Regions from separate parts of the Streptomyces sp. NPDC059003 genome, predicted to be linked through region 3. Evidence: riboswitches for the same ligand, from Rfam matches in the RefSeq annotation. Region 3 holds a riboswitch; each other region holds the start of a gene.
What was found. Region 3 has a riboswitch for cobalamin ahead of ACFWZ5_RS42455 (hypothetical protein). Riboswitches for the same ligand answer to the same signal wherever they lie in the genome.
Positions count from the first base shown of each region.

Region 1: it holds a riboswitch for cobalamin, as region 3 does, so the genes downstream of both, ACFWZ5_RS42220 (ABC transporter substrate-binding protein) here and ACFWZ5_RS42455 (hypothetical protein) in region 3, are expected to answer to the same signal.
Region 2: it holds a riboswitch for cobalamin, as region 3 does, so the genes downstream of both, metE (5-methyltetrahydropteroyltriglutamate--homocysteine S-methyltransferase) here and ACFWZ5_RS42455 (hypothetical protein) in region 3, are expected to answer to the same signal.
Region 4: it holds a riboswitch for cobalamin, as region 3 does, so the genes downstream of both, ACFWZ5_RS39495 (ribonucleoside-diphosphate reductase subunit alpha) here and ACFWZ5_RS42455 (hypothetical protein) in region 3, are expected to answer to the same signal.

Region 1 is NZ_JBHYJH010000250.1:3,105-6,416, forward strand. Features, by position in the region: gene ACFWZ5_RS42215 (FecCD family ABC transporter permease) at 1-413, opposite strand, end outside; gene ACFWZ5_RS42220 (ABC transporter substrate-binding protein) at 557-1,522, opposite strand; cobalamin riboswitch at 1,565-1,719, opposite strand; gene ACFWZ5_RS42225 (Mov34/MPN/PAD-1 family protein) at 1,683-2,105, opposite strand; gene ACFWZ5_RS42230 (amino acid permease) at 2,200-3,312, opposite strand, start outside.
Region 2 is NZ_JBHYJH010000006.1:58,574-61,885, forward strand. Features, by position in the region: gene metE (5-methyltetrahydropteroyltriglutamate--homocysteine S-methyltransferase) at 1-1,914, opposite strand, end outside; cobalamin riboswitch at 2,069-2,286, opposite strand; gene tsaD (tRNA (adenosine(37)-N6)-threonylcarbamoyltransferase complex transferase subunit TsaD) at 2,424-3,312, shown strand, end outside.
Region 3 is NZ_JBHYJH010000256.1:5,049-8,360, reverse strand. Features, by position in the region: gene ACFWZ5_RS42470 (VOC family protein) at 1-11, opposite strand, end outside; gene ACFWZ5_RS42465 (GlsB/YeaQ/YmgE family stress response membrane protein) at 275-538, shown strand; gene ACFWZ5_RS42460 (YbhB/YbcL family Raf kinase inhibitor-like protein) at 604-1,056, shown strand; cobalamin riboswitch at 1,115-1,279, shown strand; gene ACFWZ5_RS42455 (hypothetical protein) at 1,458-2,501, shown strand; gene ACFWZ5_RS42450 (CbiQ family ECF transporter T component) at 2,498-3,312, shown strand, end outside.
Region 4 is NZ_JBHYJH010000199.1:3,686-6,997, forward strand. Features, by position in the region: gene mctP (monocarboxylate uptake permease MctP) at 1-211, shown strand, start outside; gene ACFWZ5_RS39490 (hypothetical protein) at 256-897, shown strand; cobalamin riboswitch at 1,110-1,247, shown strand; gene ACFWZ5_RS39495 (ribonucleoside-diphosphate reductase subunit alpha) at 1,383-3,312, shown strand, end outside.

The sequences.
Region 1 (3,312 bases), on a different contig from region 3:
GTGCGGGCGAGCGCGTACACGACGACCAGCGTCAGGAACGCGCCCACGAACGCGGCGGCCGGGATCGTCACCGTCGTCGCGAGCGCCGTGCCGACGCCGAAGGTGCCGCCCAGGACGATCGCGCCGACCGCGCCGACGGACGCGCCCGAGGAGACGCCGAGCAGGAACGGGTCGGCGAGGGGGTTGCGGACCAGGGCCTGGAGGGTGGCGCCGATGACCGCGAGGCCGGCGCCGACGGCCGCGCCGAGCAGGACTCGGGGGAGGCGGACGTCCAGGACGATGGTGCGGTACGGGGACGGGCCTGTGGCCTTGCCCGTGAGGATGTCGAGCACCTCGGCGGGTGGGATCTTGACTGAGCCGTAGGTCAGCGCGGCGATGCCTGCGGCCGCGAGGGCGATGGTGAGGGTGGCCATGACTGTGGCGTAGCGGAGGGTGCGGGTGGGTGGGGCCTCGCGGGTGCGCCCCTGGCCCGCCCCTTCCCGAACCAGGGGGCCAGCCCCCTGGCACCCCCGTTCATCGCGCTTCGCGCTCGTCCTCAAACGCCGGACGGGCTGCATTAGAGCTGCTCCGACAGCTTCTTCACCGCCGCCGGTGCCCTGACCCCGAGGACCACGTCCGACAGGGGCAGGACCGCGAAGCGCTTGTTCTTGATGGCGGGGACGTCGCGCAGGGCCGGGTCGGTCAGGAGGCGCTTCTTCTTCTGGGCGACCGTCGTCGCGCCGTAGTCGTAGATGAGGATGACGTCGGGGCGGCGGTCGACCACCGTTTCCCAGGAGGCGTCGCCGAAGGACTTGTCGAGGTCGGACATGACGTTGCGGGCGCCCGCGCGCTCGATGATCTCGTTGCCGATGCCGCGGCCGCCCGCGGTGAACGCGGTCTTGTCGCCGCTGTCGTAGACGAAGACGGACGGGCGCTTGCGGTCCTTGGCGGCCTTGGACTTCTCGGCGGCCAGGGTGGCCTTCGCCGCGCGCACCCAGCGCTCGGCGCGGTCGCGGACGCCGAAGGTGGCGCCGGTCTCGCGCACCTCGCGGTAGAGGTCGTCCATCGTGACGGGCTTCTTGGCGCAGCCCTCGACGTTGAGGCGGGTGTTGATCCCGGACTTGGCGAGGGCGTCCCGGCTGCGGCCGTCGCTCGCGTTGAAGGCGCTGGCGTAGCCGCCGTACACGAAGTCGGGGTTCGCGGCGAGCAGCTGCTCGTACGAGGGGTACTCCTTGGCGAGCACCGGGCGCGACGCGTACGCCTTCGCGTACTTCGGGAGGACCTTGTCGTCGAGGTAGGCGGTGCCCGCGATGCGGTCCTTCAGGCCCAGTTCGAGGAGGATCTCCGTGGCGTGCTGGTTCATGGGGACGGCGCGCTCGGGCGGTGCCTTGTACGTCGTCCGCACACCGCAGTTGGTGACGGTGTACGGGAATCCGGCGGCCTTGGGCGCGGGTTTGCCGGAGTCCTTGTCCGAGTCGGACGCCGAGCAGGCGGTGAGCGGCAGCAGGATCGCCGCCGCGGCGAGCAGCACGCGGGTGCGCATGGGTGCGGGCCTCCTCAGGGGATTTCCGCGTCCCCTGTGCGAAGTGGGCGTGGGGCGGCAGGTCAGTTCCTGGCTGGCGGGCACGCGTGCCCGGTCACAGTGGCGGGACCGCGCCGGATTCGCACCGGCTTCCTGGGTCCTGCCGCCTCAAAGGTCGGCTTCAGTATGCCTGGACGACCTGGACGTCCTCCTCGGTGACCTCGCCGTCCACGATGCGGAAGGAGCGGAACTGGAAGGGTCCCGCGTCGTCGGCGTCGGCGGTCGAGACGAGGACGTAGTGGGCGCCCGGCTCGTTGGCGTAACTGATGTCGGTGCGGGAGGGGTAGGCCTCCGTGGCCGTGTGCGAGTGGTAGATCACGACCGGCTCCTCGTCGCGGTCGTCGAGCTCGCGGTAGAGCTTGAGCAGGTCGGCGGAGTCGAACTCGTAGAACGTGGGCGAGCGGGCCGCGTTCAGCATCGGGACGAACCGCTCGGGGCGGTCACTGCCCGCCGGGCCCGCGACGACGCCGCACGCCTCGTCGGGGTGGTCCTTGCGCGCGTGCGCCACGATCTGGTCGTGCAGGGCCTGGGTGATGGTCAGCATGCCGGCCAGGATATGCAGCCCAGGCGTACGAAGGGGCCGCCGCGTACCAGCATGTGGTACGTGACGGCCCGCATCGTGGGCAAGTGCCCGGAGGTCAGTCCTTGGTGACCGGGGTGGCGGACTCGACGGCGGGGCCGCCGTGCTCGCGCTTCTTGAAGGCAGCCGCCTCCGGGTTGCGGCTCTTCAGGACCAGGTAGGACACGCACAGGATGGCGGCCCAGATCGGGGCGCAGTACAGGGAGATCCGCGCGTCCTTGTCGATGCCCATCATCACGATGACCATGGCGATGAAGGCGAGCGCGAACCAGCTGGTGTACGGGGCGCCCGGGGCGCGGAACGTGGACTGGGGCAGGATGCCCGCGTCGGCCTTGCGGCGGTAGTTGATCTGGGAGACCAGGATCATGATCCAGGCCCACATGCCGGAGATGGTGGCGAAGGAGACGACGTAGTTGAACGCCTCGCCGGGCCACTGGTAGTTGATCCACACGCCGACGAGCATCAGCGCGGCGGACGCGGTGGTGCCGACGAGCGGCAGGCCGTTCTTGGTGAGCTTGGTGAAGAACTTCGGGCCCTGGCCGTTGAGCGCGAGGTCGCGCAGCATGCGGCCGGTGGAGTACATGCCCGAGTTGCAGGAGGAGAGCGCGGCGGTCAGGACCACGAAGTTCACGATCGCGGCACCGATGCCGAGGCCCATCTTCTCGAAGGCGGCGACGAACGGGGAGACGCCGGGCTGGAAGGCCGTCCACGGCACGACCGAGAGGATCATGATCAGGGCGCCGACGTAGAAGACGGCGATGCGCCACGGCACGGTGTTGATCGCCTTGGGCAGGGTCTTCTTCGGGTCCTTGGACTCACCCGCGGTGACGCCGACCAGCTCCACGGCCAGGAAGGCGAACATCACGATCTGGAGGGTCATCAGCGTGTTGCCGATGCCGTTGGGGAAGAAGCCGCCGTTGTCCCACAGGTGCGACACGGACGCGGTGTCACCGGCGTCGGAGAAGCCGATGGTGAGGATGCCGGCGCAGATCAGAATCATGCCGATGATGGCGGTGACCTTGACCATGGAGAACCAGAACTCCAGCTCGCCGAAGAGCTTCACGGAGATCAGGTTGGCGCCGTACAGGATGACGGTGAAGATCAGCGCGTAGGCCCATTGGGGAATGGAGCCATGGGTCCAGTACTGCATGTACTGGGCGGCCGCGGTGAC
Region 2 (3,312 bases), on a different contig from region 3:
CTCCGTCGCCCAGTCCAGGTACGCGGCCCGGTCCGCGGCGCGCAGCGGCAGCGTCTCCCGCAGCGCGGGCTCGTCCACCTGGATCACCCGGGTCCCGGCCGCTTCGAGGTCCTCGACCTCGTCGCGCAGGGCGAGCGCGACCTGCCGCGCCGTGTCGCCGAGCGGCTGGTCGTCGCGGACGAACGACCAGGCGAGCATCGTGACCGGGCCCGTCAGCATGCCCTTGACGGGGCGGTCGGTGAGCGAGTTGGCGTACGCCGTCCAGCGCACCGTCATCGGCTCAGGGCGCGAGATGTCACCGGCGAGCACCGGCGGGCGCACATAGCGGGTGCCGTACGACTGGACCCAGCCGTGCCGCGTGGCGAGATAGCCGGTCAGCTGCTCGGCGAAGTACTGCACCATGTCGTTGCGTTCGGGCTCGCCGTGCACCAGGACGTCGATGCCCGCCTTCTCCTGGAAGTCCAGGACGGCCCGGATCTCGGTCTCGATGCGCTCCTCGTACCCGCCCTCGTCGATGCGCCCGGCGCGCAGGTCGGCGCGGGCCGTGCGCAACTCGGTGGTCTGCGGGAACGAGCCGATGGTCGTGGTGGGGAGCAGTGGCAGGTGCAGGCTCGCGCGCTGGGCGGCGGCGCGCTCGGCGTACGGCTGCGAGCGGCGGGCGTCGGCGGCGGTGACGGCCGCGGCGCGGGCGCGCACGCGCGGGTCGTGGGTGAGGGCGGAACCGGCGCGGGACGCCAGGTCGGCGCGGTTGGCGGCGAGTTCGGCCGCGACGGTGTCGGGGCCGTGGGCGAGGCCGCGGGCCAGGGTGACGAGCTCGGCGGTCTTCTGCCGGGCGAAGGCGAGCCAGCGGGCCACCTGCGGGTCGATGTCGCGCTCGGCGGCGGCGTCGAGCGGCACGTGCAGGAGCGAGCAGGACGCGGCCACGTCCACGCGGTCGGCGAGCCCGAGGAGCGTGCCGAGCGTGGCGAGGGACCTCTCCAGGTCGTTGATCCAGACGTTGCGGCCGTCGACCACGCCCGCCACCAGGCGCTTGCCCGGAAGCCCGCCGGCCCGCGCGAGGTCGTCGAGGTTGGCGGCCGCCGGGCCCGTGAAGTCCAGGGCGAGCCCGTCCACCGGCGTCTTCGCGAGCACGGGCAGGGCCTCGCCGAGCCGGTCGAAGTAGGAGGCGACCAGGAGCCTCGGCCGGTCGGTCAGCGCGCCGAGGTCGCGGTAGGCGCGGGCGGCGGCGTTCAGCTCGGCCGGTGTCCGGTCCTGGACGAGCGCGGGCTCGTCCAGCTGCACCCACGCGGCGCCCGCCGCCCGCAGGTCGGCGAGCACCTCCGCGTACACGGGAAGCAGCCGGTCGAGGAGCGTCAGCGGCTCGAACGCGCCGTCGACGCCCGGCGCGGGCTTGGCGAGCAGCAGGTACGTGACCGGGCCGACGAGCACCGGCCGCGCGGCGTGGCCGAGCGCGAGCGCCTCCTTCAGCTCGGCGACCTGCTTCGCGGAGTCGGCGGCGAAGACGGTGTCCGGGCCCAACTCCGGCACCAGATAGTGGTAGTTGGTGTCGAACCACTTCGTCATCTCCAGCGGCGCCACGTCCGCGGTGCCGCGCGCCATCGCGAAGTAGCCGTCCAGCGGGTCCGCCGCGACGGCCTCGCGGTGGCGGTCGGGGATCGCGCCGAGCAGGACGCTGGTGTCCAGGACGTGGTCGTAGTACGAGAAGTCGCCGGTCGGCACCTCGTGGATCCCGGCGTCGGCGAGCCGCTCCCAGTTGGCGCGGCGCAGCTCGGCGGCCGTCTCCCTCAGGGCGTCGGCGTCGACGCGGCCCTTCCAGTAGCCCTCGACGGCCTTCTTCAGTTCGCGGTTCGGGCCCTGGCGGGGGTAGCCGTACACGGTGGCCCGTGCTGCCGCGGCTGCGGGCTTGTCTGTCACAGAACTCTCCTTCGCGAGCGTGTGTGTGCCATGGCCGGGGACGGCCGCGGGCGCGAAGGGAGCGCGGAACGGGCGGATCACGGCACCGAGGTGCCCGTCCGCCTGCCGTGCACGCCGACCCGCCCACGAGGTCACCGGTGAGCCGCGCGCGACGGGTCGCGCACGGGCAACGGGCAGGTCTTCGGACTCGCGGGCGCGACCTCCGGGGAGGTCACCTACTGGCCGTCGCTTCCCGGGTCCGTGATGGACCCAGTGCGTATGACGGCGGTCGTTCCCGCTCACCGCTGCGGGGCAGTCCCGGATTCTCACCGGGTTCCCTCTTGCGACGCCGCTGCCTGGCCGGCAGGGCGAACCTGTTGCGGGGCTCACCCTACCCACGCGGGGCGTTGATAGGCCTTCGGCCTCGTCCTCAGGCGCCGGACGGGCTGATTCCTCCAGCAGTCTTATTGCGAAGTACTTGCAATTACTATGAAGAGGCAAGAAGGCGTCCAGTCGCGGGGAGCAGAGGCATGGTCACGAAAGGCTCGACGGGTTCGCCCGTCGTGCTCGGCATCGAGTCGTCCTGCGACGAGACCGGCGTCGGCCTGGTGCGTGCCGGGCGGCTGCTCGGGCACGCCGTCGCGTCCAGCATGGACGAGCACGCCCGCTACGGCGGGGTCGTCCCGGAGATCGCCGCCCGCGCCCACGTGCACGCGCTCAACCCGGTCGTCCGCCGTGCCCTGGACGAGGCGGGCCTGCGCATGCGCGACGTCGGGGCCGTCGCCGTGACGACCGGCCCCGGCCTGTCCGGCGCCCTCCAGGTCGGCCTCGCCGGGGCGAAGGGGCTCGCCTACGCCCTCGACGTGCCGCTGTACGGCGTGCACCACCTGGCCGGGCACGTCGCCGCCGACACCCTGGAGCACGGCCCGCTGCCCGACCCCTGCGTGGTCCTGATCGTCTCCGGCGGCCACACCTCGCTGCTGCTCGTACGCGACCTGGCCCGCGACCCGATCATGCACCTGGGGGACACCCTGGACGACGCGGCGGGCGAGTGCTTCGACAAGGTGGCCCGCGTCTTCGGCCTGCCCTACCCCGGCGGCCCCGCCGTCGACCGCGCGGCACGCGACGGCTCGCCGGACGCGGTGGCCTTCCCGCGCCCGCTGACCGGGCCGCGCGACGACCCGTACGCCTTCTCCTTCTCCGGTCTGAAGACGGCCGCCGCGCGCTGGGCCGAGAGCCACCGCGGCCGGGAACTGCCGGTCGCCGACGGCGCCGCCGCGCTGCAGGAGGCCGTCGCGGACGTCCTCACCCGCAAGGCGGTCGCGGCCTGCACCGCGCACGGCGTCGGCACGCTCGTCGTGGTCGGCGGCGTCGCCGCCAACTCCCGGGTGCGGGCGCTCGCCGAGGAGCGCTGCCGCG
Region 3 (3,312 bases):
ACGATGGCCATGGTCCGCCTCACAGTGCCGTAGGGGCCGGGTGGTGCCGGCTCGGTGAGCCGGGCGGACGACGAGTACCCCGGCCGCCGCGGAGCAAGTCGGCCGCGCGCGGCGCGCGGCGTGTTTGCGGTCACGGGCCCGGGGGACCCGGTGCGGCGGCTGGGAGGCCACGGGGAGTGAGGTGCTTTGGGCGCGGGCCTCTCGCGCTCGCGCCCGAAGTCAGGGCCCACCGTCGAGGCCCACCGTCGAGAGATACTGCTAGCAAGGGGCAGTGATGGAGATTTCGGGACTCATCAGCGCGATCCTGATCGGCGCCGTCATCGGGGTGCTCGGCCGCCTCGCCGTACCGGGACGGCAGCGCATCGGCATCCTGTGGACCGTCGTCGTCGGCATCGTGGCGGCACTCGTCGGCACGGCCATCGCGTCGGGCCTGGACGTGGCCGACACGGAAGGCGTCGACTGGGCCGAGTGCCTCATCCAGGTCGCGCTCGCCGCCCTCGGCGTGGCCGCGCTGTCGAAGGTGAAGCTGCGCCGCTGAGTGACTGCGCGCCCCTGGGGGCGACCGTGTGCATGCCGGGCCCGTACGTGGGTACTGCGGCGCGCATGACCGACATCGAACTCAAGAGCTCCGCGTTCCACGACCACGCCCCGATCCCGCCGCGCCACGCACGGGAGGGCGACAACGTCCCACCGCCGCTGACCTGGTCCGGAGTGCCGGACGACGCGGCGGAGCTGGTGCTCCTGTGCGAGGACCCCGACGCGCCGCAAGGGACCTTCGTCCACTGGCTCATGACCGGGCTCGACCCGCGCGTCGAGGGCCTCGACGCCGGTGCGCCGCAGCCGCCCGCGCACGTGCACCGCAACGACTTCGGCGAGGACGGCTGGAGCGGCCCGCACCCTCCGGCGGGCGACGAGCCGCACCGGTACTTCTTCCGCCTCTACGCCCTCCCGGCGCCGGTGTCGCTCCCCGAGGACGCGACGGCGGACGAGGTGCACGCCGCCGTCGACCGCCAGCACGTGGGCAGCGGCACCCTCGTGGGCCTGTACCAGCGCTGACCGCGCGGTGGCCGGAGTCACAGGCCGCAAACCCTGGCGCGTTTCAACAAACCGGGCCTACGATGCGCGTGCTCCCGCTGTGGCGGGGGCGGACACCTTCGACAACTTCATGCGTACGCGACTGGGGAAAGCCGGTGGGAATCCGGCACTGACCTGCAACCGTGTGCAGCGCGCTCAGGCGTCGCTGCGAGTCGGGCCGCCCGGCGCGCTACGTGCACTGCTTCTCACTGTCATGGTCTGCAGCGTGGAGCCCTGAGCCCTGCACCGGTTCTTCGGCCCCTGCCGCTTCCGTTCGGAACGCGCGTCAGGGGTCTGTTCGTGCGACGCGGTCCGTCCGCGCGGCACCGGGAGCGGCGGTGCGCGGGGTCCCGGTGCGGGCCCCGAGCCGAAGGGCACTTGAAATGGCCGGTGCGAGACGGACGTTCGCCGCCCTGCTCGGGCTGCTGCTCGCGACGGCCGGGCTCGGGCTCGGCCGGGCCGCCCCCGCGTCCGCGGTGGACACCGGCCGCGGCCGCCCGGGCTTCTGCCCGAACGGCAACGGCGTCACCGTCGTCGTCGACTTCCGGGAACTGGGCGGGACCACCATCGTGCGCTGCGCGGTGGGCTCCCAGGAGACCGGCCTCGCCGCCCTGAAGGACGCGGGCATCGACGTCACCGGCACCAACCGCTGGGGCGAGTCGTTCATCTGCCGCCTGGAGGGCAAGCCGGGCACCGAACGCGAGCCGTGCATCGACACCCCGCCGACCAAGGCGTACTGGTCGTACTGGCACGCGTCCAACGGCGGCCGCTGGACCTACAGCCAGTACGGCGCCACCTACCGCACCCCGCCCAAGGGCAGCTTCGAGGGCTGGTCGTTCTCCCTCAACCGGAGCGAGGGCCGGGCCCCGGCACCGCGCGTCGCGCCCCGGCGGCCGTCGACCGCTCCCGGGACCGGTGGCGGCGGGCGCCCGGGAGGAGGGGGCGGCGGTGGCCGTCCGGGCGGCGGTGGCTCGGACCACGGGGCCCCCGACGCGCCGGGCCGCCCCGCACCGCCCGAGAGCCCCGGCGACGGCAACGGCGCACGGCCTCCCGCCGACGGCGGCGGCCTGGAGCCGCCGCCCGGAGCCAAGGGCGACAGGCACGGTGGGCAGGACAAGAAGCCCGAGAAATCCAAGAAGTCCAAGAAGTCCAAGAAGTCCAAGAAGGGCAAGGGGAGCGACACCAAGGACACCGGCGGCAAGAAGCCCAACCCGCCCTCCCCGTCCGGACGTTCCGGCCCCGCGCCCACCCCGACCGAAGCCGCCGACTGGACCGGTGGCGAGGACCAGCGGACCGTGCAGGCCAGCAAGGACAAGGGCGTGCCCATGGGCACGGTCGTCGGCGGGGCGGCCGCCGTGGCCCTCGCGGCCGCCGGAGGAGTGACGGCCTGGCGCCGCCGTTCCCGCGGCGCGGACACCACGCCGTGACCGCTCCGGCCCGCGCGGTGCACCCGGGCGCGTGGTGGCTGTGGGCGCTCGGCATGGCCGCCACGGCGAGCCGCACCGCCAACCCCGTGCTGCTCGTCCTGATCCTGTCCGCGGTCGGATTCGTGGTCGCCCAGCGGCGCGACGACGCCCCGTGGGCCCTCGCCTTCCGGATGTATCTGAGCCTCGGCGCGTTCATCGTCGTGATGCGCGTCGCCTTCCGGATCGTCTTCGGCGGCGGCCAGGGCGACACGGTCCTGTTCACCCTGCCGCAGATCCCGCTGCCCGCATGGGCCGCGGGGGTCCGCCTGTTCGGCCCGGTGGCCGCCGAACAGCTGCTCGGCGGCCTGTACGACGGTCTGCGTCTGGCCACCATGGTGGTGTGCGTCGGCGCCGCCAACGCGCTCGCCAACCCCAAGCGGATGCTCAAGGCGCTGCCCGGCGCGCTGTACGAGGTCGGCACGTCCGTCGTCGTCACGCTCACCGTCGCACCGCAGCTCGTCGAGAGCGTGCAGCGGGTGCGCCGGGCCAGGCTGCTGCGCGGCGGCGTGGCCAGGAAGGGCGTACGCGGCATCGGCGCGCTGCGCGGCATCGTCATCCCGGTCCTCGAGGACGCCATGAACCGCTCCCTCGCCCTGGCCGCCGCGATGGCCTCGCACGGCTACGGCCACACCGGCCGCGTCGCCCCGCGCACCCGGCTGTTCACCGGCACCCTGGTCATCGCCGGGCTGCTCGGCGTGTGTGGCGGGCTCTACGGCGCGATGGGCGCGAGCACGCCGTTCTACCTCGGCACACCGCTGCTGCTCGCCGGACT
Region 4 (3,312 bases), on a different contig from region 3:
GTCGGACGAGATCCCGGGCATCGGCGAGATCGGCTACATCGGCCTGACCGCGTTCGTGCTCAACGTCCTGGTGACGGTGGTCCTCACCGTCGTCCTGAAGGCCGTGGGGGCCCCGGACGGCGTCGACGAGACGTCCCCCGAGGACTACACGGCGGACGCGGGCGACCAGGGCGTGGCCGCCGAACTGCCGAAGGTGGGGGCCGGGCACTGACGGTGCGACGGCGGGGCGGGCGGCGGATGCGAAAGGATGTGCGCATGAGACGTCATCTCCTCGTGCTCCCGGCGCTGCTGCTCGCCCCTCTCGTGCTCACCGGCTGCGGCTCCGAGGACGCCGGGTCGGGCCCGGGCTCCAGCTCGGGCTCCGGTTCCGGCGGGGGGTCCGCGCCCGACCACGCCGAGCTGAAGGCCCGCGCCCTGGCCGCGCAGACCCGTGTGGAGCACGTGTACCTGACGGAGGCCGACGGCTACGAGGCGGCGAAGCAGTCCGCCGGCGTGCTCGGCGACGACGGCTTCCAGGTCACGTACGTGAAGCGGGACGGCGGGCAGCAGTTCACGGTGTACGTGGACCGGGGCGCCGTCGACGACAAGAACTGCCGCACGGCCCCGCCCGCCGCCAAGAGCTGCGAGAAGGACGGCAAGGGCTGGTACCGCGTGACCGCGGAGCGGCACGAGTACGCCCGCTCGGAGAACGGCCTGCGCATCCAGGTCGCCGCCGACCCCAAGGCCGTGAGCCGCGCCGTGCTGCGCGCCGCCGCCGAGAAGGTCCACCGCGCGGACGACCGGGAGCTGGACGCGATCCTGCCCGAGCGCGTGCCGGGCGGCGAGCCCGTCGAGCGCGGCGACCTGCCACCGAACGGCGACGGCGCCCCGCAGGACCCGCCGGGCGCGGGCGGCTGAGCGGACACGGACGGCTGAGCGGACACGGGCGGCTGAGCGCAGAGGCAGCGCACCGTAAGCACAGGGGCGGACCACCGGGAATCCGGCGGCCCGCCCCTCTTCGCGGCTCCCCGGAATGCCACGCCTCCCCCGCGAGTTGACGCTTCCGTCGCGTTCGCGCGGTGAGGTCTGCGTCACCCTCCGACACAACATCTAGGGGTGCCACCGAAAGCCAGCACAAGATGTATGCTCGTGCTCGCTGTCGCCGCAGGGGAATCCGGTGCAAGTCCGGAACTGTCCCGCAACGGTGTACGTGTGCGCATTTGCGTACCCACTCAGTCCGAGCACCTGCCGGCAGCGCGCCCGTGCCGCCCGGCCCGGGCGCCAGACGTCCGGGCCTCGTGGAATGGGCTGGTGGACGCGGCGTACGCCACCGCTGCGCGCGGTCGCGCCCGTGTGCCCCTCGCCTGCCGCAAGGCCCCGAGCCGAGCGAGGGAGAGCACCACGTGACCATCGCGCCCGCAGAGCCCGCGTCAGCGAAGGCCGAGCAGCGAGACGCCGACCAGGCCGCACCGACCGCCGACGGCCCCGGCACCGCGCTGCTGCGCACCCTGACCGACCTCACCGCCGACCTCCCCGACGCCGACCCCGGTCGCGTCGCCGCCGCCGCGCTGCGCGGCCGTTCCGCGCACGCGGACGAGGCGGAGCTCAGGGAGCTGGCGACCGAGGCGGCCGCGGGCCTGATCTCCGAGGACCCCGCGTACTCGCGGCTCGCCGCCCGGCTCCTGAGCATCGGCATCCGCGAGGAGGCCGCGTCGCAGGGCGTCACGTCCTTCTCCGAGTCCGTCGCGGTCGGCCACCGCGAGGGCCTGATCGCGGACCGCACGGCCGCGTTCACCGCGCTGCACTCCGCGCGCCTCGACGCTCTCGTGGCCGACGCGCTCGCCGACGGCGCCGACCGCCGCTTCGGCTACTTCGGCCTGCGCACCCTGCACAGCCGCTATCTGCTGCGCCACCCGATCACCCGCAAGGTCGTCGAGACGCCCCAGCACTTCATGCTGCGCGTGGCCGCGGGCCTCGCCGAGGACGACTCCGTGCGGGCCCTGGACGAGGTCGCGGCGCTGTACGGCCTGATGAGCCGCCTGGACTACCTGCCGTCGTCGCCGACCCTGTTCAACTCCGGCACCCGGCACCCGCAGATGTCCAGCTGCTATCTGCTCGACTCCCCGCTGGACGAGCTCGACTCCATCTACGACCGGTACCACCAGGTCGCGCGGCTCTCCAAGCACGCGGGCGGCATCGGCCTCTCGTACTCCCGCATCCGCTCGCGCGGTTCGCTGATCCGCGGCACGAACGGGCACTCCAACGGCATCGTGCCGTTCCTGAAGACCCTCGACGCGTCGGTGGCGGCGGTCAACCAGGGCGGCCGTCGCAAGGGCGCGGCCGCGGTCTACCTGGAGACCTGGCACTCCGACATCGAGGAGTTCCTGGAGCTGCGCGACAACACCGGCGAGGACGCCCGGCGCACGCACAACCTGAACCTGGCGCACTGGATCCCGGACGAGTTCATGCGCCGCGTCAACGCCGACCAGGACTGGTCGCTGTTCTCGCCCGCCGACGTGCCCGAGCTCGTCGACCTGTGGGGCGAGGAGTTCGAGGCGGCGTACCGCGCGGCCGAGGCGAAGGGCCTCGCCCAGAAGACCATCCCGGCCCGGGACCTGTACGGCCGCATGATGCGCACCCTCGCGCAGACCGGCAACGGCTGGATGACCTTCAAGGACACCTCCAACCGCACCGCCAACCAGACCGCCGAGCCCGGCCACACCGTGCACTCCTCCAACCTGTGCACGGAGATCCTGGAGGTCACGGACGACGGCGAGACGGCCGTCTGCAACCTCGGCTCGGTGAACCTCGGGGCCTTCGTGGCCGACGGTGACATCGACTGGGAGCGCCTTGACGCGACCGTCCGCACCGCCGTGACCTTCCTCGACCGGGTCGTCGACATCAACTTCTACCCGACCGAGCAGGCCGGGCGCTCCAACGCCAAGTGGCGCCCGGTGGGCCTCGGCGCGATGGGCCTGCAGGACGTCTTCTTCCAGCTGCGGCTGCCCTTCGACTCGCCCGAGGCGAAGGCGCTCTCCACGAAGATCGCCGAGCGCATCATGCTCGCCGCGTACGAGGCGTCCACGGACCTGGCCGAGCGCCACGGCCCGCTGCCCGCCTGGGAGAAGACCCGCACCGCGCGCGGCGTCCTGCACCCCGACCACTACGACACCGAGCGGGCCTGGCCCGAGCGGTGGGAGGCGCTGCGGGAGCGCATCGGCAAGGTCGGCATGCGCAACTCGCTGCTCCTCGCGATCGCGCCGACCGCCACCATCGCGTCCATCGCGGGCGTGTACGAGTGCATCGAGCCGCAGGTCTCCAACCTCTTCAAGC